Regions from separate parts of the Streptomyces sp. NPDC022552 genome, predicted to be linked through region 1. Evidence: riboswitches for the same ligand, from Rfam matches in the RefSeq annotation. Region 1 holds a riboswitch; each other region holds the start of a gene.
The links. Region 1 has a riboswitch for cyclic di-AMP ahead of ACZ3OF_RS15005 (C40 family peptidase). Riboswitches for the same ligand answer to the same signal wherever they lie in the genome.
Positions count from the first base shown of each region.

Region 2: linked by a shared signal. The riboswitch ahead of ACZ3OF_RS15620 (M23 family metallopeptidase) and the one ahead of ACZ3OF_RS15005 (C40 family peptidase) in region 1 are both predicted to bind cyclic di-AMP.
Region 3: linked by a shared signal. The riboswitch ahead of ACZ3OF_RS27405 (M23 family metallopeptidase) and the one ahead of ACZ3OF_RS15005 (C40 family peptidase) in region 1 are both predicted to bind cyclic di-AMP.

Region 1 is NZ_JBVHGJ010000004.1:436,873-444,712, forward strand. It holds gene ACZ3OF_RS14995 (ClpP family protease) at 1-474, shown strand, start outside; gene ACZ3OF_RS15000 (hypothetical protein) at 482-787, shown strand; cyclic di-AMP (ydaO/yuaA leader) riboswitch at 1,128-1,301, shown strand; gene ACZ3OF_RS15005 (C40 family peptidase) at 1,305-1,781, shown strand; gene ACZ3OF_RS15010 (ATP-binding protein) at 1,999-2,457, opposite strand; gene ACZ3OF_RS15015 (8-amino-7-oxononanoate synthase) at 2,616-3,782, opposite strand; gene bioB (biotin synthase BioB) at 3,927-5,216, shown strand; gene ACZ3OF_RS15025 (adenosylmethionine--8-amino-7-oxononanoate transaminase) at 5,209-6,489, shown strand; gene bioD (dethiobiotin synthase) at 6,790-7,488, shown strand; gene ACZ3OF_RS15035 (VOC family protein) at 7,507-7,840, shown strand, end outside.
Region 2 is NZ_JBVHGJ010000005.1:14,817-25,811, forward strand. It holds gene ACZ3OF_RS15595 (MFS transporter) at 414-1,859, shown strand; gene lhgO (L-2-hydroxyglutarate oxidase) at 1,929-3,125, shown strand; gene trmB (tRNA (guanosine(46)-N7)-methyltransferase TrmB) at 3,246-3,965, shown strand; gene ACZ3OF_RS15610 (PrsW family intramembrane metalloprotease) at 4,044-5,360, shown strand; gene ACZ3OF_RS15615 (aldo/keto reductase) at 5,357-6,328, opposite strand; gene ACZ3OF_RS15620 (M23 family metallopeptidase) at 6,453-7,538, opposite strand; cyclic di-AMP (ydaO/yuaA leader) riboswitch at 7,550-7,697, opposite strand; gene ACZ3OF_RS15625 (PP2C family protein-serine/threonine phosphatase) at 7,910-8,989, opposite strand; gene ACZ3OF_RS15630 (MerR family transcriptional regulator) at 9,250-9,990, opposite strand; tRNA gene ACZ3OF_RS15635 (tRNA-Met) at 10,105-10,178, opposite strand; gene ACZ3OF_RS15640 (rhodanese-like domain-containing protein) at 10,241-10,720, opposite strand; gene sigJ (RNA polymerase sigma factor SigJ) at 10,920-10,995, shown strand, end outside.
Region 3 is NZ_JBVHGJ010000012.1:103,255-114,249, forward strand. It holds gene ACZ3OF_RS27375 (thymidine kinase) at 1-190, opposite strand, end outside; gene ACZ3OF_RS27380 (alkaline phosphatase family protein) at 245-1,450, opposite strand; gene ACZ3OF_RS27385 (DUF5998 family protein) at 1,450-2,034, opposite strand; gene ACZ3OF_RS27390 (bifunctional acetate--CoA ligase family protein/GNAT family N-acetyltransferase) at 2,122-5,151, opposite strand; gene ACZ3OF_RS27395 (HPr family phosphocarrier protein) at 5,328-5,609, shown strand; gene ACZ3OF_RS27400 (GntR family transcriptional regulator) at 5,827-6,510, opposite strand; gene ACZ3OF_RS27405 (M23 family metallopeptidase) at 6,680-7,465, opposite strand; cyclic di-AMP (ydaO/yuaA leader) riboswitch at 7,479-7,644, opposite strand; gene ACZ3OF_RS27410 (M16 family metallopeptidase) at 7,857-9,224, opposite strand; gene ACZ3OF_RS27415 (M16 family metallopeptidase) at 9,251-10,612, opposite strand; gene ACZ3OF_RS27420 (DNA gyrase/topoisomerase IV subunit A) at 10,973-10,995, shown strand, end outside.

The DNA.
Region 1 (7,840 bases):
CTCCTGCACCTGGAGTACGCCGACCCGGACCGGGACATCTCGCTCTACATCAACTCACCCGGCGGTTCGGTCAGCGCCATGGCCGCGATCTACGACACGATGCAGATCGTCACCTGCGACGTGGAGACCACCTGCCTCGGGCAGGCCGCCTCGACCGCCGCCGTGCTGCTCGCGGCGGGCGCGCCCGGGAAGCGGCTCGCGCTGCCCGGCGCCCGGGTCGTGCTCCAGCAGCCCACGACGGACGAGCCGTTGCAGGGACAGCCGAGCGATCTCGACATCCAGGCAAGGGAATTGATCCGGCTCCGCGCGATGCTGGCCGGCATCCTGGTCACCCACACCGGGCAGAGCCGCGAGCGGATCGACGCCGACATCGACCGCGTCACCGTCCTCGACGCACCGGCCGCCACCGCGTACGGCCTGGTGGACCACGTGATCCAGAACCGCGGGGCGTCGGGCGGCGCCGGGGCCCGGTGAGCCGGACATGGTTCCCGAGCTGCCACCCCTGCCCGCCCTGACGCGTGCCGAGGGCGAGTTCATCGACGCCTATCTCGAAGTCGTCGACCTGCTGGGACGGATCAATCCATCCAAGGGATCGCATACGTATGGGGCGCTGCGCGCGGCACAGGCCCTGGTGGGGAAGGCGAACGCCCTGCGCGACGCGCTGACGGTGATGCATGTCCGCGGTGAGAGCGAGGTCCACGCGGAGACATTGACCCGCGCGCTGCGGCTGTTGGACGGGGAGCGCCGGGCGCGCCGGGTCACCGTGCCGGAGAAACCGGCGAGTTGACATATCCCCGTGTCGTGTCGAGGTCCACTCGGAGCAGCGGAGCCGCAGAATCGCTCCCCCGTTCGGCGTAGTCGACGAATCGACATATGTGTGGGGTGAGTTGCACAACAGGTGTACGCATCTGGCGGAATCGGGCCACTCCACCCCTGGTCCGGGACTCGTCGGCCAAACCTCCGAAGATCACGAAACCTGCCTGTCCACTCGAATGGATCAGTCGTGAGGAGCCTCACATAACGCCGTTTCGACTCGGATTTCGCCCTGGTTGTGGGTCAAGATCCCTCACGACGACAAGCCCCCGCCACCGCGGCGGGGCGGTCCGGGCGGACGCCGAGTCCTGCCGCTGTCCCGGATGTCTGGTCGACAGGAGTGGATCGGCAGGAGTGGAGGACCCGAGCAGTACGGGACGGCCGCCCAGTGAGGGCCGTTCCTCGGGGTGAAGCCGCAGCCGCGGCCGGGCAACTTCGCCAGCCCGAACCCGACAGGTCATCCTTCACAGGCGGCTGACGAAGGGTTGCGCATGAGTGCGCAGATTCATGTCCCGTCCATGCTGTCCCGGGCCGGAGCCGTCTCGGCTCTCACCCTCGCCGCCCTCGGCGGCACGATGCTGGCGCCAGGCGCCGCACCGGAGGCCCAGGCCGCGACGTCGCACGCCGGCAAGGCGCTGAACATCGCCGCCTCCAAGAAGGGATCGCCCTACAAGTACGGAGCGTCCGGACCGACCAGGTTCGACTGCTCGGGGCTCACGCTCTACTCGTACAAGAAGGCGGGCAAGTCGCTGCCTCGTACCGCGCAGCAGCAGTACAACAAGACCCGGCACATCTCGGCCTCCAGCCGGCAGAAGGGGGACCTGGTCTTCTTCCACTCGGGTGGAAGGGTCTACCACGTGGGGATCTATGCGGGTAGCGGCAAGATCTGGCACTCGCCCAAGACCGGCTCCTGGGTGAAGCTCGACAAGATCTGGTCGTCCAAGGTGTATTACGGCCGGGTCCGCTGACGCCGCGCCGAAGCCGACGCGCCGTGTTGTGATGTGAGCTGACGCGGCGGGTGGGTGCGGTGGCGCCGCCGCACCCCTCGCCCTCGGCACCCTGGGGACACGAGCGCTTCACCCCGAGGGGGGCGCGCCTGCCGCCCGCTCCCCCACCGCCTCGGCCGAGCGTCATCACTCGTCCGGGCTACCCACCCCGCCCGGCCGCGCGGCGGGTTCGTGCCGGCTAGGAGCCGGCGGGCTGAGCGGCGAGCGCCTGGTGCGGCGCGGCGGTCCAGGGAAGGTTGATCCAGACCGTCTTGCCGCCCTCGCTGGTCGGCGTGACGGAGAGCCGACCCCCGGCCTCGGCCGTCAGGAAACGGATGATGACCATCCCCCGGCCGTTGTCCTGCTGCACCGCCGCCGGGAGCCGCTTGGGCCAGCGGGGGTGGCTGTCGGTGACGCCGATGTGGAGCTGCTCCTCGCGCTCCAGCCGGACGTCGACGGTGAAGGTGGGCGACTGCCCGAAGGTGTGCTGGACGGCGTTGGTGGCCAGTTCGGAGACGATGAGCCGGACGGTGTCGGCGGTGTCGCCGGCCTCCGCGAGCCCCCAGCCGGTCAGGACGTCGGCGACGTATCTTCGGGCGGCGGAGACCGAGGCGGGATCGCTCGGCAGAGTGACGGTTGCTTCCTGGTGGTCTGCCATGGCGACGCTGTCCCTTTCCCACCGGGCCCGGCCCGGATTGCGCTACGCGTCAGAGTGCCACCGATCGTGGCGCCCCGTATGGCGATCCACCAAGATATGTGCATATTTGTCGCTCGAAGCGGTGAACTCTGCTACGAGAGACCGTATTTGGGCTGCGCTCAGTGGGCCGGAGGTGCTGTCCTCACGATCGTGGCGACGGCCTGCTCGATCTGCGCGTCCGTCAGATCCGCGCGGGCGGTGAGCCGCAGCCGGGAGACGCCGTCCGGGACGGACGGCGGGCGGAAGCAGCCGACGACGAGCCCCTGGTCACGGCAGTCCGCCGCCCACCGCAGCGCGGCCTCGGGCGAGGGCGCGCGGACGGAGACGACGGCCGCCTCCGGACGTACGGCGGTCAGTCCGGCCGCGGTGAGCAGCCGGTGCAGCGTGGTGGCGACTGTCCGCGCGCGTTCGGCGAGGCCGGGGTCGCCCTCGATCAGCCGCAGGCTCGCCAGGGCGGCGCCCGCGGCGGCCGGGGCGAGACCGGTGTCGAAGATGAACGTACGGGCCGCGTTGACCAGGTGCTCGATCACCCGGGCGGGGCCGAGGACGGCTCCGCCCTGGCTGCCGAGCGACTTGGAGAGCGTGACGGTGGCGACGACGTCCGGGTCGCCCGCGAGCCCGGCGGCGTGCAGCCCGCCCCGCCCGCCGTCCCCGAGCACGCCCAGACCGTGGGCGTCGTCCACGACGAGCCCGGCGCCGTGGGCACGGCAGGCGTCGGCCAGCCCGGCCAGCGGGGCCTGGTCGCCGTCCACGGAGAAGACGGAGTCGGAGACCACGAGGGCCCGGCGGCCCGGGTGGGCCTGGAGGGTCTTGCGTACCGCCTCCGGGTCGGCGTGCGGGACCACGGCCGTCTCGGCGCGAGAGAGCCGGCAGCCGTCGACGATCGAGGCGTGGTTGCCCGCGTCGGAGACGATCAGCGCGTCACGGCCGCTCAGCGCGGTGAGGGCGGCGAGGTTGGCGGTGTAGCCGGAGGAGAAGACGAGGGCCGCCTCGAAGCCGCAGAAGGCGGCGAGTTCGCGCTCCAGGCCGGTGTGCAGCCGGGTGGTGCCGGTGACGAGCCGCGAACCGGTGGACCCGGCGCCCCAGCGGCGGGCCGCCTCGGCCGCCGCCTCCGTGACCTCCGGGAGGCGGGTCAGTCCGAGGTAGTCGTTGCTCGCCAGGTCGAGCAGCTCCGACTCGGCCTCCCGTGGCCGGAGCGTACGGACGAGCCCCGCCTCCGCGCGGCGGCGCGCCTCCGCGTCGGTCCAGTCGAACGGCGTCCGGCGGGTGTCCTCGTCCCGGTGCATGGGGCAGATCCTTTTGTAGGCAGCGCACAGACCCTAACCCTCCGTGCCCGGGGACAGGGTGTGGCCATGCACACACCTCAAACCGGCTCGTTTGTTCAGATCCTCCTTGGCCGCGAGGTGTGCCGTAGGCGAGGATCAGCCCTTATGGACCTGCTGAACACGCTGGTGGACAAGGGGCTGCGGCGCGAGCTGCCGAGCCGTGAAGAAGCGCTCGCCGTACTGGCGACCTCCGACGACGAACTGCTCGATGTGGTGGCCGCGGCGGGCAAGGTGCGCCGTCAGTGGTTCGGGCGGCGCGTGAAGCTGAACTATCTGGTCAATCTGAAGTCGGGGCTGTGTCCCGAGGACTGCTCGTACTGTTCCCAGCGGCTCGGCTCGACGGCCGGGATCCTCAAGTACAGCTGGCTGAAGCCGGACGAGGCGTCGCAGGCGGCCGCCGCCGGTGTCGCGGGCGGGGCGAAGCGGGTCTGCCTGGTGGCGAGCGGCCGCGGGCCGACGGACCGGGACGTGGACCGCGTCGGCAAGACCATCGAGGCGATCAAGGAGCAGAACGAGGGCGTCGAGGTCTGCGCGTGCCTCGGCCTGCTCTCCGACGGCCAGGCGGAGCGGCTGCGCGCGGCGGGCGCCGACGCGTACAACCACAACCTGAACACGTCCGAGGGGACGTACGGCGAGATCACCACCACCCACACGTACCAGGACCGGGTGGACACCGTGCAGAAGGCGCACGCCGCCGGCCTGTCGGCGTGCTCCGGACTGATCGCGGGCATGGGCGAGAGCGACGAGGACCTGGTCGACGTCGTCTACGCGCTGCGCGAGCTGGACTCGGACTCGGTGCCGGTGAACTTCCTGATCCCGTTCGAGGGCACACCGCTCGCGAAGGAGTGGAACCTCACCCCGCAGCGGTGTCTGCGGATCCTCGCGATGGTGCGGTTCGTCTGCCCGGACGTGGAGGTCCGGATCGCGGGCGGGCGCGAGGTGCACCTGCGCTCGATGCAGCCGCTCGCGCTGAACATCGCGAACTCGATCTTCCTCGGCGACTACCTGACCAGCGAGGGCCAGGCCGGCAAGGCGGACCTCGACATGATCGCGGACGCGGGCTTCGAGGTGGAGGGCGCGGGCACGACGACGCTGCCCAAGCACCGCGCGGACGCGCTCGCGGAGGCGGGTGCCGCTGCGGCCGGCGGCTGCGGCTCCACGGCGTCGGCGGGCGGGGGCTGCGGCTCGCACGCCGAGGCGGGTGGCGGCTGCGGTTCGCATGCCGAGGCGGGTGGCGGCTGCGGGCCGTGCGGCGGCCACGCGCCGGTCGCCGGGACGGCCCCGGAGGCGGGCCCGGAGTCCGAGAGCGCCGCCGAGGGCGTGCCGGGGGCGCGTACGGACCTGGTGGCGGTACGCCGTCGCGGCGCCGGGACGGAGCTCGCGCCGAATGCGTAACGACGAACTGCTCGCCCTGGACCGGGCGCACGTCTGGCATCCGTACGGCCCCATGCCGGGCCGTACGGATCCGATGGTCGTCGCGTCCGCGTCCGGGGTGCGGCTCCAGCTCGCCGAACCCGTCCACGGACAGGGCGAGTTGATCGACGGCATGTCCTCGTGGTGGTCCGCGATCCACGGCTACAACCACCCCGTGCTCAACGAGGCGGCGCACGGTCAGCTGGACCGGATGAGTCACGTCATGTTCGGCGGACTCACCCACGAGCCGGCCGTCCGGCTCGCCACGCGCCTGGTGGAGATCACCCCTGAGCCGCTCCAGCACGTCTTCCTCAGCGACTCCGGCTCGGTCTCCGTCGAGGTCGCGGCGAAGATGTGTCTGCAGTACTGGCGGTCGGTGGGCAAGCCCGGCAAGCAGCTGCTGATGACGTGGCGCGGCGGGTACCACGGGGACACCTGGCAGCCGATGTCGCTGTGCGACCCCGAGGGCGGGATGCACCAGCTGTGGTCGGGCGTGCTCCAGCGCCAGGTCTTCGTCGACGCGCCACCGGCCGCGTACGAGGAGTCGTACGCCGACATGCTGCGGGAGCAGATCGCGCTCCACGCGGACGAGGTCGCCGCGGTGATCGTGGAGCCGGTGGTGCAGAACGCGGGCGGGATGCGGTTCCACCCGCCCGAGTACCTGCGGGTGCTGCGCGAGGCGTGCGACGAGCACGGAGTGCTCCTGATCTTCGACGAGATCGCGACCGGGTTCGGCCGCACGGGCACGCTGTTCGGCGCCGACCACGCGGGGATCTCGCCCGATGTGATGTGTGTGGGCAAGGCGCTGACCGGCGGCTATCTGTCGATGGCGGCGACGCTCTGCACGACGCGGATCGCCGAGGGGATCTCGCGCGGCGAGGTCCCGGTGCTCGCGCACGGGCCGACGTTCATGGGCAATCCGCTGGCCTCGGCGGTGGCCTGCGCGTCGATCGACCTGCTGATGTCCCAGGACTGGGCGCTGGAGGTCAAGCGGATCGAGACGGGTCTGCGCGAGGGCCTCGCGGACGCGGCCGCCCTGCCGGGTGTCCGGGAGGTACGGGTGCTCGGCGCGATCGGCGTGATCCAGCTGGACCACGACGTCGACATGGCCGCGGCGACGGAGGCGGCGGTCCGCGCGGGCGTCTGGCTGCGCCCGTTCCGCGACCTGATCTACACGATGCCGCCGTTCGTCACGGGCGACGACGACCTGGCCCGTATCTGCGCCGCGGCGCGCGCGGCGGCGACGGCGGGCTGAGGCCCGGGCGGGCGCCTTCCGGGGCGCCGGGCGACCGGTCCGTGTCCGGGCCCCCTCCGGGCCCGTGTCCGCCCCTCGGGGCGGGCTGCGGCCGTTGCCGTCCACGCGCCCCTGAGGGGCCAGTGTGGCCGGCGCACGAACACTCCGGCCCGTAGTCCGCCCTCGGGGCGGGCTGCGGGCCGGTTCACCAGACGGCCGGTCGCGTCCGGGGCCCCCTCGGGGGCTTCGGGTGCGGGTCGGTGCAGCGGATCACCCCGCGGCCCCTGTGGGCGCGGGGACACAGAGAGGACTCGAGACACCATGACCGTCATCGTCGTCAGCGGTACGGGGACGGAGATCGGGAAGACGATCGTGACCGCCGCCGTGGCCGCCGTGGCCGCCGCTCAGGGGCGGTCGGTCGCCGTGCTCAAGCCCGCGCAGACCGGGCTCGCGCCCGGTGAGCGGGGAGACGCGGACGAGGTCGTACGGCTCTCCGGAGCGGCGGCCTCCGAGGAACTGGCGCGCTTTCCCGAGCCGTTGGCGCCCGCCACGGCCGCCCGGCGGGCCGGGATGGCGCCGGTCGGGCCGCGGGCGGTCGCCGAGGCGGCCGCGAAGCTGGCCACCGAGCACGATCTGGTGCTGGTCGAGGGCGCGGGCGGGCTCCTCGTCCGCTTCGACGACGAGGGCGGAACGCTGGCCGACGCGGCCCGGCTCCTCGGCGCCCCGGTGCTCGTCGTGACGCCCGCCGGGCTCGGCACGCTCAACACCACCCAGCTGACCGCCGAGGCGCTCGCGGCGCGCGGCATCGAGCAGCTGGGCGTGGTGATCGGCAGCTGGCCCGCCGTTCCGGACCTGGCCTCGCGCTGCAACGTGGCCGAACTGCCGGAGATGGCCGGCGCGCCGCTCCTCGGGGCCGTGCCGGAGGGCGCGGGCGCGCTGGACCCGGCGGAGTTCCGGGCGCGGGCGGGCGCATGGCTGGCCCCGGCGCTCGGGGGGTCCTGGGACGCCGGCACGCTCTGACGTCCGTAGGCTGGATCCATGCGCGCACACGTTTCGGAGATCGTTTTCGACTGCGCCGATCCGGCGGGTCTCGTACGGTTCTGGGCCGCGATCCTCGGCGGGGAGCCGGTCGACCGCGGCCCCGACTGGTCGTACGTCGAGCCGCCCGGGTTCGTACGGATCGCGTTCCAGCAGGTCCCCGAGGGCAAGGCCGTGAAGAACCGGCTCCATCTGGATCTGGAGGCGCCGGAGCTCGACACGGCGGCCGACGAGGCCACCGCCCTCGGCGCGGCCCGGGTCGGCGGCGTCGTCACGGACCCGCAAGGGGCCTTTCAGGTGATGCGTGACCCGGAGGGCAACGAGTTCTGCTTCG
Region 2 (10,995 bases), on a different contig from region 1:
ATCTTCGGCAGTCCGGGAGGCGCGCTTCGCCTCCCGGAACCGTCCGCCGCCCGCGGGGAATGGGGCGACGGAATCCCCCAGCCCACCGGTCCACAGCCGGGTGGGCCGACCCACGCAGAACTCATGGAAGCGCTCCCCCGCCGACCGGGCGAGAGCGCACGGCCGGGCGCACGGCCACACGCCCGGGGCACGCGCCCCGTGGCGCTCCGCGGGCGCCGCGCGAGCGCCGTCCGGCGCCGCACCGGCCGACGCCGCTACGCCATCTGTCGGCCATCCGTCTGTTCCCACAACAATCCCGCCATACGGAACTCCGCCCCTTAACGGTCGGGATGCGGCGAACTACGCTGTGTTTACGAATGCCGCACGCCTATGCCCGGCGTCGTGGCGGCCGTCTGGGGTCGAGGGGTGGCGTCATGTCCAGGGAGCAACGCGGGCCGAACGAAAAGCTCGGCACGGTTCTCGCCCTCGCGGGAATCAGCAACGCCGGCCTCGCCCGGCGCGTCAACGACCTCGGCGCGCAGCGCGGTCTGACGCTTCGGTACGACAAGACGTCGGTGGCCCGCTGGGTGTCGAAGGGCATGGTGCCGCAGGGCGCGGCGCCGCATCTGATCGCCGCCGCGATCGGCCAGAAGCTCGGCCGCCCGGTGCCGCTGCACGAGATCGGGCTCGCGGACGCCGACCCCGCACCCGAGGTGGGGCTCGCCTTCCCGCGCGACGTGGGCGAGGCGGTCCGTTCGGCCACCGAGCTCTACCGACTGGATCTCGCCGGCCGCCGGGCCGGCGGCGGCGGAATCTGGCAGTCCCTGGCCGGATCGTTCGCGGTGAGCGCCTACGCGACGCCCGCCTCCCGCTGGCTGATAACGCCCGCCGACTCCTCCGTGGAGCGGCTGGTCGGGCCCGTCGAAGGACCGGCCGCCGAGGGGCCCGAGACCGGCCCCCACGCGCGCGTGGGCCACAGCGATGTCGCCAAGCTCCGTGAGGCGGCCGAGGACGCGCGCCGCTGGGACTCCAAGTACGGTGGCGGAGACTGGCGTTCCTCGATGGTCCCCGAGTGCTTACGCGTCGACGCGGCCCCGCTGCTGCTCGGCTCGTACTCGGACGAGGTCGGCCGGGCCCTGTTCGGCGCGACCTCCGAGCTGACCCGGCTGGCCGGCTGGATGGCCTTCGACACCGGCCAGCAGGAGGCCGCCCAGCGGTACTACATCCAGGCGCTGCGCCTGGCCCGGGCCGCCGCCGACGTGCCCCTGGGCGGCTACGTCCTCGCCTCCATGTCGCTCCAGGCCACCTACCGGGGCTTCGCCGACGAGGGCGTGGACCTCGCCCAGGCCGCCCTGGAGCGCAACCGCGGGCTCGCCACCGCCCGCACCATGTCCTTCTTCCGGCTCGTCGAGGCCCGGGCGCACGCGAAGGCCAACGACGGAACCGCCGCGGCGGCCGCCCTGAAGGCGGCCGAGGGCTGGCTGGAGCGCTCGCGGGAGGGCGACGCCGACCCGTCGTGGCTGGGCTTCTACTCGTACGACCGGTTCTGCGCGGACGCCGCCGAGTGCTACCGGGACCTGAAGGCGCCGCGCCAGGTCCGCCGCTTCACCGAGCAGGCGCTGTCCCGGCCGACGGAGGAGTTCGTCCGCTCCCACGGGCTGCGGCTCGTGGTCTCGGCGGTCGCGGAGCTGGAATCGGGCAATCTGGACGCGGCCTGCGCGGCCGGCACGCGCGCGGTGGAGGTCGCGGGCCGCATCTCGTCCGCCCGCACCACCGAGTACGTACGGGATCTTCTGCACCGCCTCGAACCGTACGGGGACGAGCCGAGGGTCATGGAGCTGCGGGAGCGGGCCCGGCCCCTGCTGATGGCCCCGGCGTGAGGCGTGTCCCACGGGGTTTAGCGCCTTTGTCAGTGGGCCAGTGCACTATCGGGGTGGGAGGTGGTGCAGGTGTCCACGCACGACGTCGACTGCGACGTGCTCGTGATCGGCGGCGGGATCGTCGGTCTGTCGACGGCGTACGCCCTGACCCGCGCCGCGCCCGGCACCCGCGTCACTGTCCTGGAGAAGGAGCACGGCCCGGCCCGCCACCAGACCGGGCGGAACAGCGGAGTGATCCATAGCGGGATCTACTACCGGCCGGGCTCGCTGAAGGCGCGGTTCGCCGTCACGGGCGCGGCCGAGATGGTCAAGTTCTGCGCGGAGTACGGCCTGCCCCACGAGGTCACCGGCAAGCTGATCGTCGCCACCGGGCGCGACGAGCTGCCCCGGCTCCACGCGCTCGTGCAGCGCGGCCGGGAGAACGGCATCCCCGTGCGGGAGCTGGGGCCCGCCCAGATCGCCGCGTACGAACCGAGCGTGCGGGGCCTCGCCGCGATCCATGTCGGCACGACGGGGATCTGCGACTACGGGGCGGTGGCGGCCCAGCTCGCCGACGCCTCCGGCGCCCGGATCCTGTACGGCTCCGAGGTCACCGCCGTCGACCGTCGGCCCTGGGGCGTCGCGGTCCGCACGGCGGCCGGGACGGTGGTGCGCGGACGGGTCCTGGTGAACTGCGCCGGGCTGCACTGCGACCGCGTGGCGCTGCTCGCCGGAGACGAACCGGGCATGCGGATCGTGCCCTTCCGGGGCGAGTACTACGAGCTGGCGGACCCCTCGCTGATCCGTGGCCTGGTCTATCCGGTGCCGGACCCGGCCTTCCCTTTCCTCGGGGTCCATCTGACCCGTGGCGTCGACGGCGGTGTGCACGTGGGGCCGAACGCGGTGCCGGCGCTGGCGCGGGAGGGATACGACTGGTCGGTCGTCCGGCCCGGCGAGCTGGCGGGGACGCTGGCGTGGCCCGGGTCGTGGCAGATCGCGCGCGACCACTGGCGGTACGGAGCGGGTGAGCTGCGCCGGTCGCTGTCGAAGCGGGCCTTCACCGAGGCGGTGCGCCGACTGCTCCCGTCGGTGGAGGAAACGGATCTGCGCCGGGCCCCGGCGGGGGTGCGGGCCCAGGCGGTGCTGCGGGACGGGACGCTGGTGGACGACTTCCTGATCCGCGAGGCGCCGCGGACGGTCCACGTCCTGAACGCGCCGAGCCCGGCGGCGACGGCGTCCCTGCCGATCGGCCGCGAGGTGGCCCGCCGGGCCCTGGCTCTGCTGTAGCCCCCCACCGGGACGGGAGGGGGCACCCCGGCCCCGGCACGTAGAATTGGACGCATTGTGTCTGAGACCCGTGAAACCGTCGCCCGTACCGAGCCCGCCGTCGCCCGGCGGGGCAGTCGGATGTTCGCCCCCGGGGAAGGGCCGCTGCCCGATCCCGCCGGGTCGCACCACGAGCGGCGGATCCGCAGCTTCCAGCCCCGCCGCAGCCGCGTCACCGCCGGTCAGGCCGAGGCGATGCTGAGGCGCTGGCCCGACTGGGGTCTCGACATCGACGGCAAGCGGATCCTCGATCTGAACGAGATGTTCGGCGGCCTTCCCGTCGTCCTGGAGATCGGCTTCGGCATGGGCGAGGCCACGGCTCGGATGGCCGCCGCCGACCCCGGCACCGGCATCCTCGCCGTCGACGTCCACACCCCCGGCCAGGGCAACCTCCTCGGTCTCGCCGACCGGGGCGGCATGGAGAACGTCCGGGTCGCCAACGGCGACGCGATCATCCTGCTCCGCGAGATGCTCGCCTCCGACGCCCTCGACGGCTGCCGCGTCTACTTCCCGGACCCCTGGCCCAAGAAGCGCCACCACAAGCGGCGGCTGATCCAGCCCGAGTTCCTCACGCTGCTCGCGACGCGGATGAAGCCCGGCGCCGTCCTGCACTGCGCCACGGACTGGGAGGAGTACGCCGAGCAGATGCTCGAGGTGCTCTCCGCCCACCCCGACTTCGAGAACACCCAGCCCGGCGGCGGCTACGCGCCCCGCCCGGCCTTCCGCCCCCTCACCCGTTTCGAGGGACAGGGCCTGGACAAGGGCCACGTCGTGCACGACCTGCTTTTCCACAGGAAATAGTGCCACTTCTCCACAGGAAACGGCCGAAGACGGAGAACCCCGTCGCGGGTGTCGGTCCCGCTCGTTAGGGTCGCTCACGTGTCGAACCGCGTCCCCGTCCCCACTCGGGACACCGAAGAGCCGGACTTTGCGGCCGTCCCGGACCGCGCCCAGTGGCGCTACAGGCCTCGTCGCGCCTTCTGGCGCAGCAGGGTGGTCCGGGCCGTCGCCGTGATCACCGTGCTCGCGATCTGCGCGCTGGTGATCCTGGCGATCGTGCGGGAGCAGACCGGGACGGAGGGCTTCCTCGTCGGGCTCGCGCTGGCCGTCCTGCCCGTGCCGCTGCTGCTGGCCGCGTTCCGCTGGCTGGACCGGGTCGAACCGGGCCCCTGGCGCAATCTGATCTTCGCCTTCGTCTGGGGCGCCTTCGCCGCCACGCTCGTCGCGATCCTCGCCAACTCCTTCGCGGTCCGCTGGATCGCGACCGCCACCGCCGACCCCGCCTCCGCCGAGTCCCTCGGTGCCACGGTCGTCGCACCGGTCGTGGAGGAGAGCGCCAAGGCCGCGGCGATCCTGCTGATCTTCCTCTTCCGCAGACGGCACTTCACCGGCCTCGTCGACGGCGTCGTGGTCGCCGGCTTCACCGCCACCGGCTTCGCGTTCACCGAGAACATCCTCTATCTCGGCAACGCCTTCGGCGAGGACCAGGACGTCGGCTCCGGCGGCCTCGGCGCCATGACCGCGGGCACGTTCTTCGTACGGGTCGTGATGTCGCCGTTCGCGCATCCGCTCTTCACCGTCTTCACCGGCCTCGGCTTCGCCTTCGCCGCCCTCGCCTCCTCCCGCCGCACGTTCCTGCGACTGCGCCGGACGCTGCTGCCGCTGGCCGGGCTGCTCCTCGCCATGGGCATGCACGCCCTGTGGAACGGCTCGGCGACGATCCTCGGGCCGCTGGGCTTCATCCTGGTCTACGGCATGTTCATGGTGCCCACGCTCGCCCTGCTCACCTGGCTCGCGATATGGAGCAGACAGCGCGAACTGCGCACGATATCCGGGCAGCTCCCGGCGTACGCGGCGGCCGGCTGGCTCTCGCCCGCGGAGCCGCTCGCGCTCTCCTCGATGCGGGCCCGCTCCGTGGCCCGTGACTTCGCCCGCCGTACGTACGGCAAGCCGGCCGCCGCCGCGGTCGGGGAGTACGAGGCGTTCGCGACGACCCTCGCGTTCCTGCGCCATCGCGCGCAGCGCGGCGCGGCGGGACCGGAGTTCACCGCGCGCGAGCAGGAACTGCTCCACCACCTCTGGCAGCGCAAGGCGGTCGCGTCGCCCGCCCTGACGTACGCGGCGCGGGCGACGGGCCGGGTGTGGGCGCCGCCGCAGTACCTCGACTACGGCGGCTACAACCCGTACCGCAGCTAGGCGCCCCTCCCGGCAGGCTCCTGAGCGGCGGAGGCCTCCGTCAGGAGCGCCAGTTCGGCGTCGGTCAGTCGCAGGTCCGCGACCGCGACCAGGGCCGGGAGCTGCTCGACCGTACGGGCCGAGGCGATCGGCGCGGCGACGGTCGGCCGGGACGCGAGCCACGCCAGGGCGACGGTGGCGACCTCCGCGCCGTGCGCCTCGGCCACGGTGTCCAGCGCGGCCAGGATCCGCCGGCCCCGCTCGGTCTCGGCGTGCGCGGCGGCGCCCTCGGCGCGGACGCTGTCGACGGTCTTCCCCGGGCGGTACTTGCCCGTGAGGAAGCCGGACGCCAGCGCGAAGTACGGAACGGCCGCGAGCCCGGCCCGCTCGGTGGTGGCCATCAGCTCGCCCTCGTACGTGTCGCGCGAGAGCAGGTTGTAGTGCGGCTGCAGGGCGACGTAGCGGGCGAGCCCCTCGGCCTCGGCGAAGTCGAGGGAGGCCTGGAGCCGCTCGGGGGCGATGTTGGAGGCGGCGACGGCCCGCACCTTGCCGTCCCTCACCAGCTGGTCGAGCGCGGTGACGATCTCCTCGACCGGGACGGAGGTGTCGTCGAAGTGCGTGTAGTACAGGTCGATGTAGTCCGTGCCGAGCCTGCGCAGCGACTCCTCCGCCGCGGCCTTGATGGTGGTCGCGGAGAGGCCCTTGTACTGGGGGTGGGCGCCGCCCTTGGTGGCGAGGACGATGTCGGAGCGGTTGCCGCGGGTGGCCAGCCACTTGCCGATGAGCGTCTCGGACTCGCCGCCCTGGTTGCCCTCGGCCCAGTGGGAGTACATGTCGGCGGTGTCGACGAAGTTGCCGCCGGCGGCGGTGTAGGCGTCGAGGACGGCGAGGGACTGCGCCTGGTCGGCGGACCAGCCGAAGACGTTGCCGCCCAGCGCCAGGGGGAAGACGTGCAGGTCGGAGCTGCCCAGCGGGCGAAGAGAGGTCATGCGAGGCTCGAACACCCACCGCCGTACGGGTATTCCGACAGCCCTGGCGTCGGGGGGACGCCGCCAGGACTGCCGAAGCCGTGGGAACGAGCGCGTGGAGCCTTCGCGTGTCCGGCGCGTGGGGTCAGACCGAGATGCCCTTGCCCGCCAGCCAGGCCGCCGGGTCGACGCCCGCGCCGCCCGGGGTGTGGACCTCCAGGTGCAGGTGCGGCCCGGTCACGTTGCCGGTCGCGCCCACGCGGCCGATGGTGTCACCGGTGCCCACGGACTGGCCGACGCTCGCCGTCATCGAGGACAGGTGTGCGTACCAGACCTCCGTACCGTCCTCCAGCTCCAGGACGATCCGGTAGCCGTACGAGCCGGACCAGCCCGCCGACTTGATCGTGCCGCCGTGCACGGCCTTGACCGGGGTGCCGGTGGGCGCCGCGAAGTCGAGGCCGGTGTGCTGCCCGGAGGACCACATGGAGCCGGACTGGCCGTACGTGGAGGTGAGGGTGTACGAGGACGTGGGCAGCGAGTAGCTCGCGGCGAGCTTCGCGAGGCGCTCGGCCTCGGCCTTCGCCGCGGCGGCCTCCTCGGCCTTCCGCTTCTCCTCGGCCGCGGCCTTCTCCGCCGCGTCCGCCTTCGCCGCAGCCTCGGCCGCCGCCTTCTCGGCGGCCGCCTTCTCCGCCGCGGCCTTCTGGTCGGCGTCGGCGGAGGCCTGCTGCTGCTCGGCCTGCTGCATGATGCGGGCGCGCAGCGCCTCACCGGCGTCCGCCGTCGAGGCGGCCGGGGAGCCCTCGGCCTTCTGGGTGCTGTCGGCCGGGAGCGCCAGGGTGGCCGTGAGCGGCTGCGGGTTGTTCGTCCCGGAGTCCGTACCGTCCTCGCCGGAGATCAGCTCGCCGACACCGGGCAGCTCGGAGGCGTCCGGCAGGTTGAGGTCGGGGAGGGATATCGAGACGGGGGGCTTGTCCTTGGCGGTCGCCATGCCGCCCGCGCCGACGGCCGCGATGACACCGACACCGAGGACGGTGGAGGAGCGGGCGAATCCGGAGCGCTGCTTCACGACACGGTGACGGCCGCCCGAACGGGCCTGCTGGCGAAGGGAGTCCTCGGTGGGGTTCCACTCCCCCCACGTCGCGGCGTCGTCGTCCGTCCCGGCGGCGCCCGGGGCGCCGAACGCGTTGAACCCGTCAGAAAGACCCTCGGGAGCAGGGGTGTTGGACGCCACGGAGGCGTACTCCTTTCCTTCCTTCTCGCCTACCGGGTTAGCTGACGGGTTCGGAGCAGGAAGGTCTCCTACGGGCGGTGTCGCACGAGTGCGACGGTGCCCGATTCACCCCAAGTAGTGGTTCCCCGGTTCCCTTTCGAGATTCGGCGCGTGCGCACGGTGCCGTCTCTTACGACGGCTGGGACGACCGCGCTGCGTTATCGAACGTTAATAGACACGAGGGCCGGATTCCAAGCTGTTCCGCTTGATCATTAACGAGATTGAACTGGTACAGCCCGATTTGATCCCGCTTCAGTACGGACCTTTGCCGAGCCCCCTGAACTGATGGTGCGTCAATTGTTATCTCAGCGGTACCTCTCCACTACGGATGGTCACGGCACCACGGGCATCGTCCTGCGCCGCTCCGGCTGCCCGACCGCAGGCCGGCTCACCGCGAGCAGCGCCATGTCGTCCGTGGAGCCTCCGCCCGTGTACCGGCGGACGTCGTCGACCAGCGCGTCGAGCAGCTCCTCTGGCCCCGGGAAGATCCGCCCGGCGAGCCGCTCGGCCGGATCGTAGAAGGCCCCCGAGGCGTCGCGCGCCTCGGAGAGCCCGTCGGTGTAGAGGAGCAGCGTGGCGCCCGGGGGGTACGGAACCTCGTCGGCCCGGTCCGGCCAGGCGGCCAGCTCCCCCATGCCGAGCGGCAGGGCGGGCTCGGTCGGTTCGAGGTGGGCGAGGCCCCCGTCCGCGTACAGCAGCAGCGGCTCGGGGTGGCCGCGGTTCACCACCCGTACGTGCCCGTCCCCGCGCGGGATCTCGGCCAGGACGGCGGTGGTGAACCCCTCGATGGCGTCGAGGCTGGAGCGGCGCGTGCCCTCCCGGGCCAGGGCCCGCTCCAGCCGCTGCGCGACGCCCTCGAGCGTCGCCTCCTGTTCGGCCGCCTCCCGGAAGGCGCCGATCACGATGGCGACCGCCTCGACCGCGTCGAGCCCCTTGCCCCGGACGTCGCCGACCACGAGCCGTACCCCGTACGGCGTGTCCTGGACGGCGAACAGGTCACCGCCGATGAACGCGTCCGCCTGCGCGGCCTCGTAGCGGGCGGCGACGTGCAGCCCGCCGATCCGCTCGGCGGGCGTCGGCAGGACGGCCTTCTGCGCGGTCTCCGCGATCACGCGCGCCGAGGCGAGCCGCTCCCCGCTGCGCAGTACGACCCGGTTGACCAGCAGGGCGAGGGCGGAGACCGTGATGACGGTCAACGTCTCCGTGAGGGACGGGACTTCGCTGGAGGTGCCGTTGTAGAGGTGCAGCCCGACGCCGGCGAGGATCGCGGCGATGCCCGTGAGCAGCGTCGTCAGCATGGAGAAGAACGGGGCGGCGAGGAGCGGCGCGGCCGAGAACATCGGGGCGGCCGTGTACGCGGGCGGGGTGGAGAGGTCGAAGACGACCCCGCCGAGGATCACCAGCGGGGGCAGGGCGCGGAGGAACCGGCGGGTCCGCTCGGCACGCGCCCGAGGGCTCCCGTTCCCGTTCCCGCTGTTCCCGTCAGCGCTGCTCCCGTTCCCGTTTCCCTTCCCGTTCCCGCTCCCCTGCCCCACCTGTGCTCTCCTGCCCGGTCCGTACACGGCGACGGACCGTACCGCGCCCACCCCAGGGTGCCGGGCGCCGCGCCGCGCGGCGACCTTCGCTCGGCCAAGTGGGTTACCTCAGCAGGGCAGACCCCGGGGCCGGCCGCTCACAGGTTGCGCTCCGCGTAGACGGCCATCGCGTCCCGGACGAGAAGGACGGTGCCCTCGCCGTGCTGGTCGTAGTTCTGACCGAAGCGCGGGTCGTCGACGTACATCTGGCCGAGGCCGATCACGTACTCCTTCGTCGGCGTCGTGGTGGTCGACAGCCATGCGACGTGGCGACGCGCGATCGCCTGGACCTCGTCGCTGTCGGCGGCGAGGCCGTCCCGTGCCGCCTGCCCGAAGTCACGGGCGATGCCGGCCTGCTCGTCCATGAACGCCTGCTTCTCCTGGGCGCTGAGCGAGCGCCACCAGCGGTCGCCCTTCTCGTACGCGTCGCGGCCCCAGCGCTCGGTGACCTCCTCCTCGTACTGCGTGTGATCGAATCCGTCGAACACTTCTTCCGCCATGAGTTCTTCTCCGTTCTCCGTCTTGTGGAGAGTGGTCCGCACCGCCTCGATCTGCCGCCCGATCCGCTCCCGCTCCTGTTCGAGGAGCAGCAGATGGGTGCGCAGGGCGGCCGGCGTGTCCCGCTGACCCTCCAGGACCTCGGCGATGGCGGGCAGGGAGAGCCCGAGCTCGCGCAGCAGCAGGATGCGTTGCAGCCGCACGAGCGCCGCCTGGTCGTAGTACCGGTAACCGTTGGCGCCGATCCGGCTCGGCTCCAGCAGTCCGCGCTCTCCGTAGTGCCGGAGAGTGCGGCTGGTGGTGCCGGCCTTCTTGGCGATCTCCTGGATCGACCACTCCATGAGGAAAACGCTAAATCTTGACGTTGCGTAAAGGTCAAGCCCGACGGCCCGGACCCCCGGACACGACGAAGGCCCGGATCCAGTGACTGGATCCGGGCCTTCGTTGCTACTGAGTAGCGGGGACAGGATTTGAACCTGCGACCTCTGGGTTATGAGCCCAGCGAGCTACCGAGCTGCTCCACCCCGCGTCGGTGAATATGACCTTACGGCATGGTGAGCCGATCCCCTAATCGGTTTTCCCGCGGCGTTCTCAGCAGCCGCAGTCCTCGGCGTCGACCGGCGCCGTGAGCGGGTCCGCCTCCTTCTTCCCGGGGCCCTCCCACGTCTCGTACGGGAAGCCCTCGCGGACCCAGTACTCGAAGCCGCCGAGCATCTCCTTCACCTGGTAGCCCAGCTGCGCCAGGGCGAGCGCGGCGCGCGTGGCGCCGTTGCAGCCCGGGCCCCAGCAGTACGTGACCACGGGCACGGCCTTGTCGAGCAGCTGCTCGGCCTGCTCGGCGATGAGCGCGGTCGGCAGGTGGACCGCGCCGGGGACATGGCCCTGGTCCCAGGACGCGGTGGAGCGGGAGTCCAGGACCACGAAGCCGGGGTCGCCGTCGGTGGCGAGGGCGCCCGCGACATCGGAGACGTCGGCGTGGAAGGCGAGGCTGGCGGAGAAGTACGCGGCCGCGGCCTCGGGAGAGGCGGGCGGGGTGCGAAGTACAGCGTTGACCTGCGCGGTTGTCGTCATGCATGAAAATCTACGGTCGAAGATCACGGCGCTGAAGTGGCAATCCCCGGCAGTGCGGCCCATCGGCCGGGGATTTCCGGGCGTTCTGCGGGGGACGACAGGGGATCTCACGCAGCGGAGGGTTCGGGGGTGCGAACCCGTCACGTTTCGCCGGCGCCGTCCGTCATCTCGATGACGGTCATCAACGAGGGAGACACCGATGGACGAGAAGGACCTCCTGGCCGAGCGCTTCCAGGCCGACCGCACGCATCTGAAGGCGGTCGCGTACCGGATGC
Region 3 (10,995 bases), on a different contig from region 1:
AGCCCTCGGCCGCCTCCACCGCGTCCGTGACCAGACCGAGGCGCGAGGAGAGCTTGCCCTCCCCCGCACGGTCGTCCCGCGTGAAGATCATGCCCTGGAGTCCGCGGGTGGAGCGGTTGTGCTCGATCTGAAGAGCGAGGGTGCTCTTTCCGCAGTCCATCGTTCCGGAGAAGAACACCAGCTCGGGCATGGGAAGTCGGGGACCTTTCAGGTCGGGGTGGGTGACGGGCGTACGGGTACGGGGTCAGGAACGGACTTCGATGAGCGGCACCAGCTGCTCCGCCGGCGTCATCGAACCGTGCACACCGACCATCGCCGACTCGTGGGGCTCGTTGACCGAGGCGGTGATGATGACATCGTCATGGGCCGCGGCGACGACGTCACCGATCCTGCCGTACACGCGCTCGTCGACCCTGTCGCCGAACCAGCCGAGCGCGAGGGCCTCGTCACGGCTCGCCACCCAGAACTGCTCGCCGAGCACCTCCCGCCAGCACGTCAGCACGTCGGCCTCCGCGCCCGGCACCGCGTAGACATGGCGGGCACGCCCCTCGCCGCCGAGCAGGGCGACCCCGGCGCGCAGCTCCCAGTCCTCGTCGAAGTCGATCCGGTGCTGGTCGTCGAAGGGGATGTCCACCATGCCGTGGTCGGCCGTGACGTACAGGGCCGAGCGGGGCGGCAGCTGCTCGGCGAGGCGCTGCACGAGCCGGTCGACGAACATCAGCTGGCCGCGCCAGGCGTCGGAGTCGATGCCGAAGCGGTGTCCCGCCCCGTCGAGCTCGCTGTAGTACGTGTAGACCAACGAGCGGTCGCCGGCGGCGAGCTGCTCGGCGGCGAAGTCCATCCGCTCCTCGCCGGAGAGCCGGCCGTGGAACGTTCCGCCGCTCAGCGCGATCTTGGTGAGCGGGGTGTCCTGGAAGATCGGCGAGGAGACCTGGGCGGTGTGGATGCCCGCCTCGTGGGCCAGCCGGAAGACGGTGGGGTACGGCTGCCAGACCCGCGGCGAGGTCCACGGCTTCCAGCGGAGCTGGTTCATCAGCTCCCCCGTGTCGGGGTTGCGGACGGTGTAGCCGGGCAGACCGTGCACACCGGGGACCAGGCCGGTGCCCACCGAGGCGAGCGAGGTCGCGGTGGTGGCGGGGAAGCCGGCGGTGATCGGACGGCCCGTGCCGCCGCGCGAGGTGGCGAGGAGCGAGGTGAGGTACGGGGCCTCGTCCGGGTGGGCCTTGATCTGCTCCCAGCCGAGTCCGTCGATCAGGAAGACGCAGTTCCGGTCGGCGGGGTCCAGCTCGGCGATCCGGGCCTCGAAACCGGGCGCGCCCTGGGCGGCGACGAGCGTCGGGAGGACGTCGGCCAGCGAGCCCGTGCCGTACTCCGGCACGGGCGCCGTGGCGAGGTCGAGGGGGACGGGGTCGTCCGGCCAGCCGGAGGTGACGGCGGTGGGCTGGACCATCAGCGGGTCGCCGCGGTGGCTTCGGAGAGCGACTGGGCGAAGGCGAGGGTCTGGCGCACGGTGTCCGGGCCGTCTCCGGCGTCGCTGACACGCAGGCTGAGGTCGTCGGCGGTGGCGTTGCCGGTGTAGCCGTGATCGGCGTCGCAGTTGGGGTCGCCGCAGGCGGCGGGCTCCAGGTCGATCCGCGAGACGGCGCCCCAGCCGATGGTGAGGACGACCTCACGGGGCAGGGTGCCGGGGGTGTACGACTCAGGGTTGGCGACGACGCGGCTGACGACGACGGACGAGATCCGGTCGAGCTTGACCGACTCGGTGGACGTCGTGGCGTACGGCGTCGGGGAGCTGTTGTCGGCGGCCTGCTCGTCGGTGTGGCTGACGATGAAGCGGTTGGCGGTCAGGACGAGGACCGTGACGTGGCGACGGACCTCGTTGGAGTCGAAGGTGGTCTCCTGGTGCACCAGGTACGACGCGATCGGCTCGCCACCGACAGCGGCCTCCACCGCCTCGGCCACGAGGGCCGGGTAGTAGCCGCTGCGCTCGATCGCCGCGCGCAGCCCCTGGGTCGTCGTACCGGTCTTCGCCATGGACTCCATCCTAATCCGTCGGAAGGGGCGCTCCGGGACGCTTCGGAGCCGGGTTGGAGCCGGATCCCGGCCGGGCTCGTGCCAGGTTCAGTAGCTCGGAAGGCTGCGGGGACCGAGGTCCGTACGGGGCGGGGGCGGGGCCAGGCGGACCGTCGCGCCGAGCACGGAGAGGCCGTGCGGGGCGACGACCGCGGGCTCCAGGGTGATCGCGACCACCTCGGGATGGTCGTCGACGAGCCGGGAGACGCGCAGCAGCAGTTCCTCCAGGGCGGGTGTGTCGACGGGGGCGGAGCCGCGCCAGCCGAAGAGGAGCGGGGCGGTACGGATGGAGCGGACGAGGTCGGCGGCGTCGCGGTCGGTGGCCGGGACGAGGCGGTGGGACATGTCGCCGAGCAGCTCGGAGGCGGCTCCGGCGAGCCCGAAGGAGAGCACGGCACCGACGGCCGGGTCGATGGCCGAGCGGACGACGGTGTCGACGCCGCGGGGCACCATCGCCTGGACGACCGGCTGGAGCTCGGCGGGCTTGCCGAGCGCCTCGGTCAGTTCGGCGTACGCGGTACGGAGTTGTTCCTCGCCCGCGAGGTCGAGCCGCACGCCCCCGAGGTCGGGGCGGTGGCGCAGGTGGGGGGCGGTCGTCTTGAGGGCGACGGGGTACCCGAGCCGGGCGGCGGCGAGGACGGCGTCGTCGGGGGTGGGGGCGGGGAGGGTGGGCCGCACGTCGATCCCGTACCGCCCGAGCAGCTCGCGCGCCGCGTCGGCGTCGAGGGTGGCGCCCCGGGCGTCCACGTCCTCCCCGAGCACCCGCTCGATCTGCGCGGCGGCCCCGCCCTCGTCGATGTCCTCGAACTCGGGCACCCGCCCGGGCTCGGCGGCCTGCCGCCGCCATTGCCCGTACCGCACGGCCTCGGCCAACGCCCTGACGGCCCGCTCGGCGGCGGGATAGGCGGGGATGCCCCCGCTCGGCGGCCCGCCCGCGGGTCTTACCGGTGCGGGCGTCGCGTCGGCGGGGGCCGCTCCGGCGGCGCCCGGTCGTGCCGGCGCGGACGAGCCGCCCGCCGGTCCGTGGCCGGGGATCGCGGCCCCGGTCGCGCCACGGACCGCTCGGTCACCCGCCGGAGACGCTGAGGCCGCCCGGCCCGGGGGCGCGCCCATCGGGGCGCCCGGGCCCGTGGGCTCGGCAGGCTGGGCGGACCCGAGCGGACGGCGCGCGGGCGGGCGGGTGCTCGTCGCCGCCGAGAGCGCTTCCGCCAGGCCGCCCATTTCCACGTGGACCACGACCACCGGCTTCGCCGGAGGCGGGGCGGAGGCGACCGCCTCGCGGAGGTACGCCGCGAGGACCTCGCCGTCGCCGGACTCGACCGCACCGTTCTCGCCGACCCACGGGATCGCGGTCACGACGACGGCGTCGCACGCGTCGTCCGCGAGCGCCGCCGTCAGCGCGGCGCGGAAGTCCGCGGGGCTCGCGCCCGTCGTCAGGTCCAGCGGGCGGTGCGGGCGGAGCCCCTCCGTCAGACAGGCGTCGTACGTGAGCAGTCCGAGCGACTCGGAGTTGCCGAGGATCGCCACGCGCGGCCCGGCGGGCAGCGGCTGGCCCGCCAGGAGCAGCCCCGCGTCGACGAGTTCGGTCACCGTGTCGACGCGAATGACTCCGGCCTGCCTGAGCAGCGCGGAGACCGTGGCGTGCGGGATCCGGGTGACCGGCACCCGGTGTCCCGGCGGCGCGCTCCCGCTGTGCCGCGCGCCCTTGACCACCACGACGGGCTTGACCGCCGCCGTGCGCCGGGCCAGCCGGGTGAACTTCCGCGGGTTCCCGATGGACTCCAGGTACAGCAGGACGACGTCCGTCTCCGGGTCGTCGTACCAGTGCTGGAGGAAGTCGTTGCCGGAGACGTCCGCCCGGTTGCCGGCCGAGATGAAGGAGGAGATGCCCGCGCCGTGCCGGTGCAGTCCGGCGAGGAGCGCGATGCCGATCGCGCCGGACTGGGTGAAGAGCCCGATCCGTCCGGCGGCCGGCGTCTGCGGGGCGAGCGAGGCGTTCAGCCGGACGCCGGCCGAGGTGTTGATGATCCCGAACGCGTTGGGCCCGATGATCCGCATCCCGTACGAGCGGGCCTGCCGCACCAGCTCCCGCTGCCGGTCCCGGCCCTCCGCCGTCCCCGTCTCGGCGTACCCCGCGGAGAGGACGACGAGCCCCCGCACCCCGTGCTCCCCGCAGTCGGCGACGGCCTCCGGCACGCGCTCGGCGGGCACGGCCACGATCGCGAGGTCCACCGGCTCTGCGATGGCCGCGACGGAGCGGAAGGCCGGCACTCCGTCGAGCGTGCCGGTGTCGTCGGGGAGCGCGCGGTTCACGGCGTACGTACGACCGCCGAACCCGCCGTCCAGGAGGTTGCGCAGGACCGTCCGGCCCACCCCGCCCGGTGTCCGTCCGGCGCCGACGACGGCGACGGAGCCGGGGGTGAGGAGCCGCTGCACGGAACGGGCCTCGGCCCGCTGCTCCCGCGCGCGCTGCACGGCGAGCGAGCGGTCGGTGGGTTCCAGGTCGAGATGGAGCCGTACCGAACCGTCCTCGAAGCTGCGCTTCTGGGTGTACCCGGCATCGGTGAAGACCTTGATCATCTTGGTGTTCGCGGGCAGCACCTCCGCCGCGAACCGGCGGATGTCCCGCTCGCGCGCCACCGCCCCGATGTGTTCGAGCAGGGCGGATGCCACGCCCCGCCCCTGGTGGGCGTCCTGGACCAGGAAGGCGACCTCGGCCTCGTCGGCCGGCGCGGAGGCGGGCATGCCGCGGTCGTCGATCCGGTCGTACCGCACGGTGGCGATGAACTCCCCGCCGACCGTCGCGGCGAGTCCCACCCGGTCGACGAAGTCGTGGTGGGTGAAGCGGTGCACGTCCTTGGCGGAGAGCCTCGGGTACGGCGCGAAGAAGCGGTAGTACTTCGACTCGTCGGAGACCTGTTCGTAGAAGCTGACCAGCCGTTCGGCGTCGTCGGCGGTGATGGGCCTGATGCGCGCGGTGCCGCCGTCACGGAGGACCACGTCCGCTTCCCAGTGGTCGGGGTAGGCGTGCTCCGGCTGTTCCGCCTGCCGACCCGGCTGTTCCGACGCGCTCTGCATGGGGCAAGCGTACGGCCGGGGTCCGACACGGGCACCGGTCGCGCGGCACCTGCGCGCCATGCAAGGTAAGGAGGACCGATCGGCCTTCCCGCGGGGGCCGAAGGTCGGCCACGAGCACCCCGCGGCCCGTGAGAGACTGGTCTAGACAACCCGCTTGAGACTTGAAGGGCAACACCATGGCTGAGCGCCGCGTCAACGTCGGCTGGGCCGAGGGCCTGCACGCCCGCCCCGCCTCCATCTTCGTCCGTGCCACCACGGCCTCCGGCGTCCCCGTGACGATCGCCAAGGCCGATGGCAACCCGGTGAACGCCGCGTCGATGCTCGCGGTGCTCGGCCTGGGCGCGCAGGGCGGCGAGGAGATCGTTCTCGCTTCGGACGCCGAGGGCGCCGAGGCCGCGCTCGACCGCCTGGCGAAGCTGGTTGCCGAGGGGCTCGAGGAGCTTCCCGAGACCGTCTGACCTGATCTCCGAAAAAGCCGCGCACGCCGGAACACCGGCGGCGCGGCTTTTTCGTCCCCCCGATTCCGCGGGCACATTCAGTGCGACGTATTGCGGTCAGCGCATTGCGTGCGACGCATGGCGGACAGCGCATTGCGCACAGCATATTTCCGGGCGCCATTCCATGCACGACGGAGCGGGCCCGCGAAATTCCCACCCTTTGTATACGGACCGCTCGTTAATTCCGGACGCTCGCGGTGTTGACGACATGTTGCGAAACCCTCACACGCCCGCCCTCCGGGCGCTTCAGCCGGTACAGCGCCAACGACCGTTCGGCGTGCGACGCGGTCAGCGCACGGGCCCGTTCGGCGTCGCCCCGCGCCACCGCGTCCACGATCGCCCCGTGCTCGGCCCATGCCTCGACCGGCTGGGCGGGGATCTCGACCGCGTACATCCAGGCGATCTTGTGCCGTAGCTGGGTGAGCAGGGCGCTGAGCGCCGGGCTGCCCGAGGCCTGGGCCAGCGTCTCGTGGAACCAGCCGCCGAGCGGGCGCAGGTCCTCCGCCTGCCCCCGCCGGGCCCGCTCCTGCCCCAGCCTGACCAGCCCCCGCAGCACCTTGAGGTGTGCCTCCGTGCGGCGCTGCGCGGCGCGCGCGGCGCCGAGCGGTTCGAGCAGGGACCGGACGTCCAGCAGGTCGGCCGCCTCCTGCTCGGTGGGCTCGGCGACATGGGCGCCCGCGTGCCGGCGGGTGATCACGAAGCCCTCGGACTCCAGGGTGCGCAGCGCCTCGCGGACGGGGACGCGGGAGACTCCGTAACGGCGGGCCAGCTGCTCCTCGGTCAGCCGGCTGCCGCGCTCGAAGACCCCGAGGACGATGTCGTCCCGGATCGCCGTGCATACAGAGTGCGCGGGAATGCGCATGTTCGACCTCCGCCTTAATCCGCGCGAAACCGGTTCTCCGGCGACTCTATTGCAGCAGGGCAATGTTTCCGATGGCTCCCCAGGAACCATGGATATGTTTTTGGTCAGCGAAAAGCCCCGGCTCAGTACGAGCCGGGGCTTTTCTGACGTGCTGGGAAGACCTGAACGGTCAGACGTTCACACCGCGGGCGCGGAGGTACGCGATCGGGTTGATGTCCGAGCCGTACTCGGCGGTGGTGCGGGCCTCGAAGTGGAGGTGCGGGCCGGTGGAGTTGCCGGTCGAGCCCGAGAGGCCTATCTGCTGGCCCGGGGTGACGGACTGGCCGACCCCGACACTGATGGCCGAGAGGTGACCGTACTGGGTGTACGTGCCGTCGTTCATCCGGATGACGACGTTGTTGCCGTACGCGCCGCCCCAGCCGGCCTCGACGACGGTGCCGGAGCCCACGGAGACGACCTTGCTGCCGGAGGCGGCGTGGAAGTCGATGCCGGAGTGGCTGCCGGAGGACCAGAGCGAGCCGCCGGTCTTGTAGCCGGTGCTGACGTACGAGCCGGCCACGGGGAGTTGGAAGGAGTTCAGGCGCTTGCGCTCGGCCTCACGGGCGGCGCGCTCCTTGGCCTCGCGGATCTCCTTGGCGCGGGCCTCGGCCTTGCGCTTCGCCTCGGCCTTGGCACGGGCCTCCGCCTTGCGCTTCGCCTCGGCCTCGGCGGCCTCGCGCTCCTGCGCGGCGGCCTGGGCGTCGATGGTGTCGGCGAGGGAGTCGGCGGCGACGATCTGGGTCAGCCCGGTGTCCTCGACGGAGGGGGCCGCGTCCGTGTCGACGGCGAGTGCCGGGGAGGCGAGGGTTCCGATGACGCCGGTGGTGGCGAGGGTCGCCATGCCGGCGATGCCCGCGCTGCGACGCGCCAGACGGCTCGGACCACGATGCTTCCCGGTGGCACGGGTGAACGCCATGTAGGGGCTGTTCCTTTCCTTCCTTCTCGCCTACCGGGTTAGCTGACGGGTTCGGAGCAGGAAGGTCTCCTACGGGCCCCTCCGCACGGGTGCGAAGGCGTCCGATTCACCCCAGGGACTTCGTGTGGGTCCCCGGCTCCCCAGGCTCGCGCCTGACGGGGACTCGGCGATGACTGTCCGATGCCGCGGGTGCGGCGGGTGCAACTGGCGAACAGCCGGACTGACGCTAAGCGGACCATCTTTCAATCACCAAACAGACACGCCTGTTTGTAAGACATGCCACAGGCCATACACCCATCCTCTGCGGCAATACGGACAAAGAGGAGGACCCCGACGTACCGTGACGTCGGGGTCCTCCGGTGCCGTCGGCCGCGACGGCGGTCCGGCTCAATCAGCCGGTGACGACGGTCACTTCGCCGATGCCGAGGGCGCGCACCGGCGCCTCGATCTCCGACGCGTCACCCACGAGCACGGTGACGAGACGGTCCACGGGGAAGGCGTTGACGACCGCGGCCGTCGCCTCCACCGTGCCGGTCTCGGCGAGGCGCGCGTACAACTGCGCCTGGAAATCGTCCGGAAGGTGCTGCTCGACCTGATCGGCGAGGGTCCCGGCGACGGAGGCGGCGGTCTCGTACTTGAGCGGTGCCACGCCCACCAGGTTCTGCACGGCGACGTCGCGCTCGGCGTCCGTCAGACCCTCGGCGGCGAGGGTGCGCAGCACCTTCCACAGGTCGTCAAGTGCCGGGCCGGTGTTGGGGGTGTCGACGGAGCCGCTGATGGCGAGCATCGAGGCGCCGTTGCCCTTGCCGTCGGAGCGCAGCACCTGGCCGAAGGCGCGGACACCGTAGGTGTAGCCCTTCTCCTCGCGCAGGACGCGGTCCAGGCGGGAGGTGAGCGTGCCGCCGAGGCAGTACGTGCCGAGGACCTGGGCCGGCCAGACTCGGTCGTGCCGGTCCGCGCCGACCCGGCCGATCAGCAGCTGGGTCTGGACGGCACCCGGGCGGTCGACGATGACCACACGGCCGGTGTCGTCGGCCGTGATCGGCGGGACCGGGCGGGACTCGGCGGAGTTCCCCGTCCAGGCGCCCAGCGTCTCGGCGAGCACCTTGTCCAGGTCGACGTCGGTCAGGTCGCCGACGACGACGGCCGTGGCCGTGGAGGGCCGGATGTGCGCCTCGAAGAAGGCGCGGACGGCGCCGGCGTCGATCGCCTCCACCGTCTCCTCGGTGCCCTGGCGCGGCCGGGACATGCGCGCGCCGGCCGGGAACAGCTCCTTGGAGAGCTGCTTGGCCGCCCGGCGGGCCGGGTTGGCCGTCTCGTGCGGGATCTCGTCGAGCCGGTTGCGCACCAGGCGCTCGACCTCGGTCTCGAGGAACGCGGGCGCGATCAGGGCCTCGGAGAGCAGCCCGAGCGCCTTGGGCAGCCGCGAGACGGGGACCTCCAGGGAGACCCGTACACCCGGGTGGTCGGCGTGCGCGTCGAGCGTGGCGCCGCAGCGCTCCAGCTCGGCCGCGAACTCCTCGGCGCTGTGCTGGTCCGTGCCCTCGGAGAGCGCGCGGGCCATGATCGTGGCGACCCCGTCGAGACCCGCGGGCTCGGCCTCCAGAGGGGCGTCGAGGAAGATCTCGACGGCGACGACCTGCTGGCCGGGGCGGTGGCAGCGCAGCACGGTCAGGCCGTTGTCCAGCGCTCCGCGGTCCGGGGCCGGGAAGGCCCACGGCCTGGCGGTGCCCGGCTCCGGCTGCGGGTGGAACGTCATGCTCGTCAAAGACGCGGCAGCGTCGGTCACTGGTCCGCTCCCTCTTCCTCGTCGCTGTCGCTCTGCTCGGCGTCGTTCTGTTCGGTGCCGATCGGCTCGTAGACCAGCACCGCGCGGTTGTCCGGACGCAGCTGGGCCTCGGCGACGGCCCGCACCTCCTCGGCGGTGACGTCCAGGACCCGGTTGACAGCGGTCAGGGCGAGCTGCGGGTCGCCGAACAGGACCGCGTAGCGGCACAGTTCGTCGGCGCGGCCCGCGACCGTGCCGAGCCGGTCCAGCCACTCCCGCTCCAACTGGGCCTGGGCGCGCTCCATCTCCTCGGGCGTCGGGCCCTCGGAGGCGAACCGGGCCAGCTCCTCGTCGACGGCGGCCTCGATCTCGGGCACCTCGACCCCGCCGGACGTCTTGACGTCCAGCCAGCCGAGCGAGGGCGCGCCGGCCAGGCGGAGCAGGCCGAAGCCGGCGGCCACGGCCGTACGGTCGCGGCGGACCAGACGGTTGTGAAGCCGGGAGGACTCGCCGCCGCCGAGGACGGTCAGGGCGAGGTCGGCGGCGTCGCACTCGCGCGTGCCGTCGTGCGGGAGACGGTAGGCGGCCATCAGCGCGCGGGCCGGGACCTCCTCCTCGACGACCTCGCGCAGCTGCTCGCCGATGGTGGCGGGGAGCGTGCCGTCGCGCGGCGGCAGCTTGCCGTCGTGGGACGGGATGGAGCCGAAGTACTTCTCGATCCAGGCCAGGGTCTGCGCCGGGTCGATGTCGCCGACGACCGAGAGCACCGCGTTGTTCGGCGCGTAGTACGTGCGGAAGAAGGCCCGCGCGTCCTCCAGCGTCGCCGCGTCCAGGTCGGCCATGGAGCCGATCGGCGTGTGGTGGTAGGGGTGGCCCTCGGGGTAGGCCAGTGCGGTCAGCTTCTCGAAGGCCGTGCCGTAGGGCACGTTGTCGTACCGCTGTCGGCGCTCGTTCTTGACGACGTCGCGCTGGTTCTCCATGGACTCGTCGTCCAGGGCGGCGAGCAGCGAGCCCATGCGGTCGGCCTCCAGCCAGAGCGCGAGCTCCAGCTGGTGGGTGGGCATGGTCTCGAAGTAGTTGGTGCGCTCGAAGCTCGTCGTGCCGTTGAGCGAACCGCCCGCGCCCTGCACCAGCTCGAAGTGGCCGTTGCCGTGGACCTGCTTCGAGCCCTGGAACATCAGGTGCTCGAAGAGGTGGGCGAGGCCGGTGCGACCCGCGACCTCGTGACGGGAACCGACGTCGTACCAGAGGCACACCGCGGCGACCGGGGTCAGGTGGTCCTCGGAGAGCACCACGCGCAGGCCGTTGGCCAGCCGGTGCTCGGTCGCTGTCAGGCCGCCGGAGCCGGCCTCTGCCGTGGCCGTGTGACCCATGGGCATGTACGTCCCTTCGATCGCGATGTGGAAAGTCCTGCCACCCTATGCAAGCGCACCGGCACCTGGCGAAGTTCCCGCAGGTTCCCGGCGTCCCTCTTCCGGGTCGCGCGGATGTCGCGTACGGCTGACGGACGGTCCGGCCTACAGCTGACGTACGGCTCACGGACGGGTCCGGCGTACAGCTGACGTACGGCTCACGGACGGCCGGAAGGACGGCTGGGGGACGGGCGTCGTACGGCCTCCGCACGGCTCGCGGACGGTCCTCGGCGGGCCTGGACCCGGGTCGCGGTCGGCGTTGTCGGTGGGACGGTCCACAATGGTCCGCGTCAGATCAACCTTGTTGGTGAAGGAGCCGCAGCCGCGATGGCCCGCCGCAGCACGAAGAC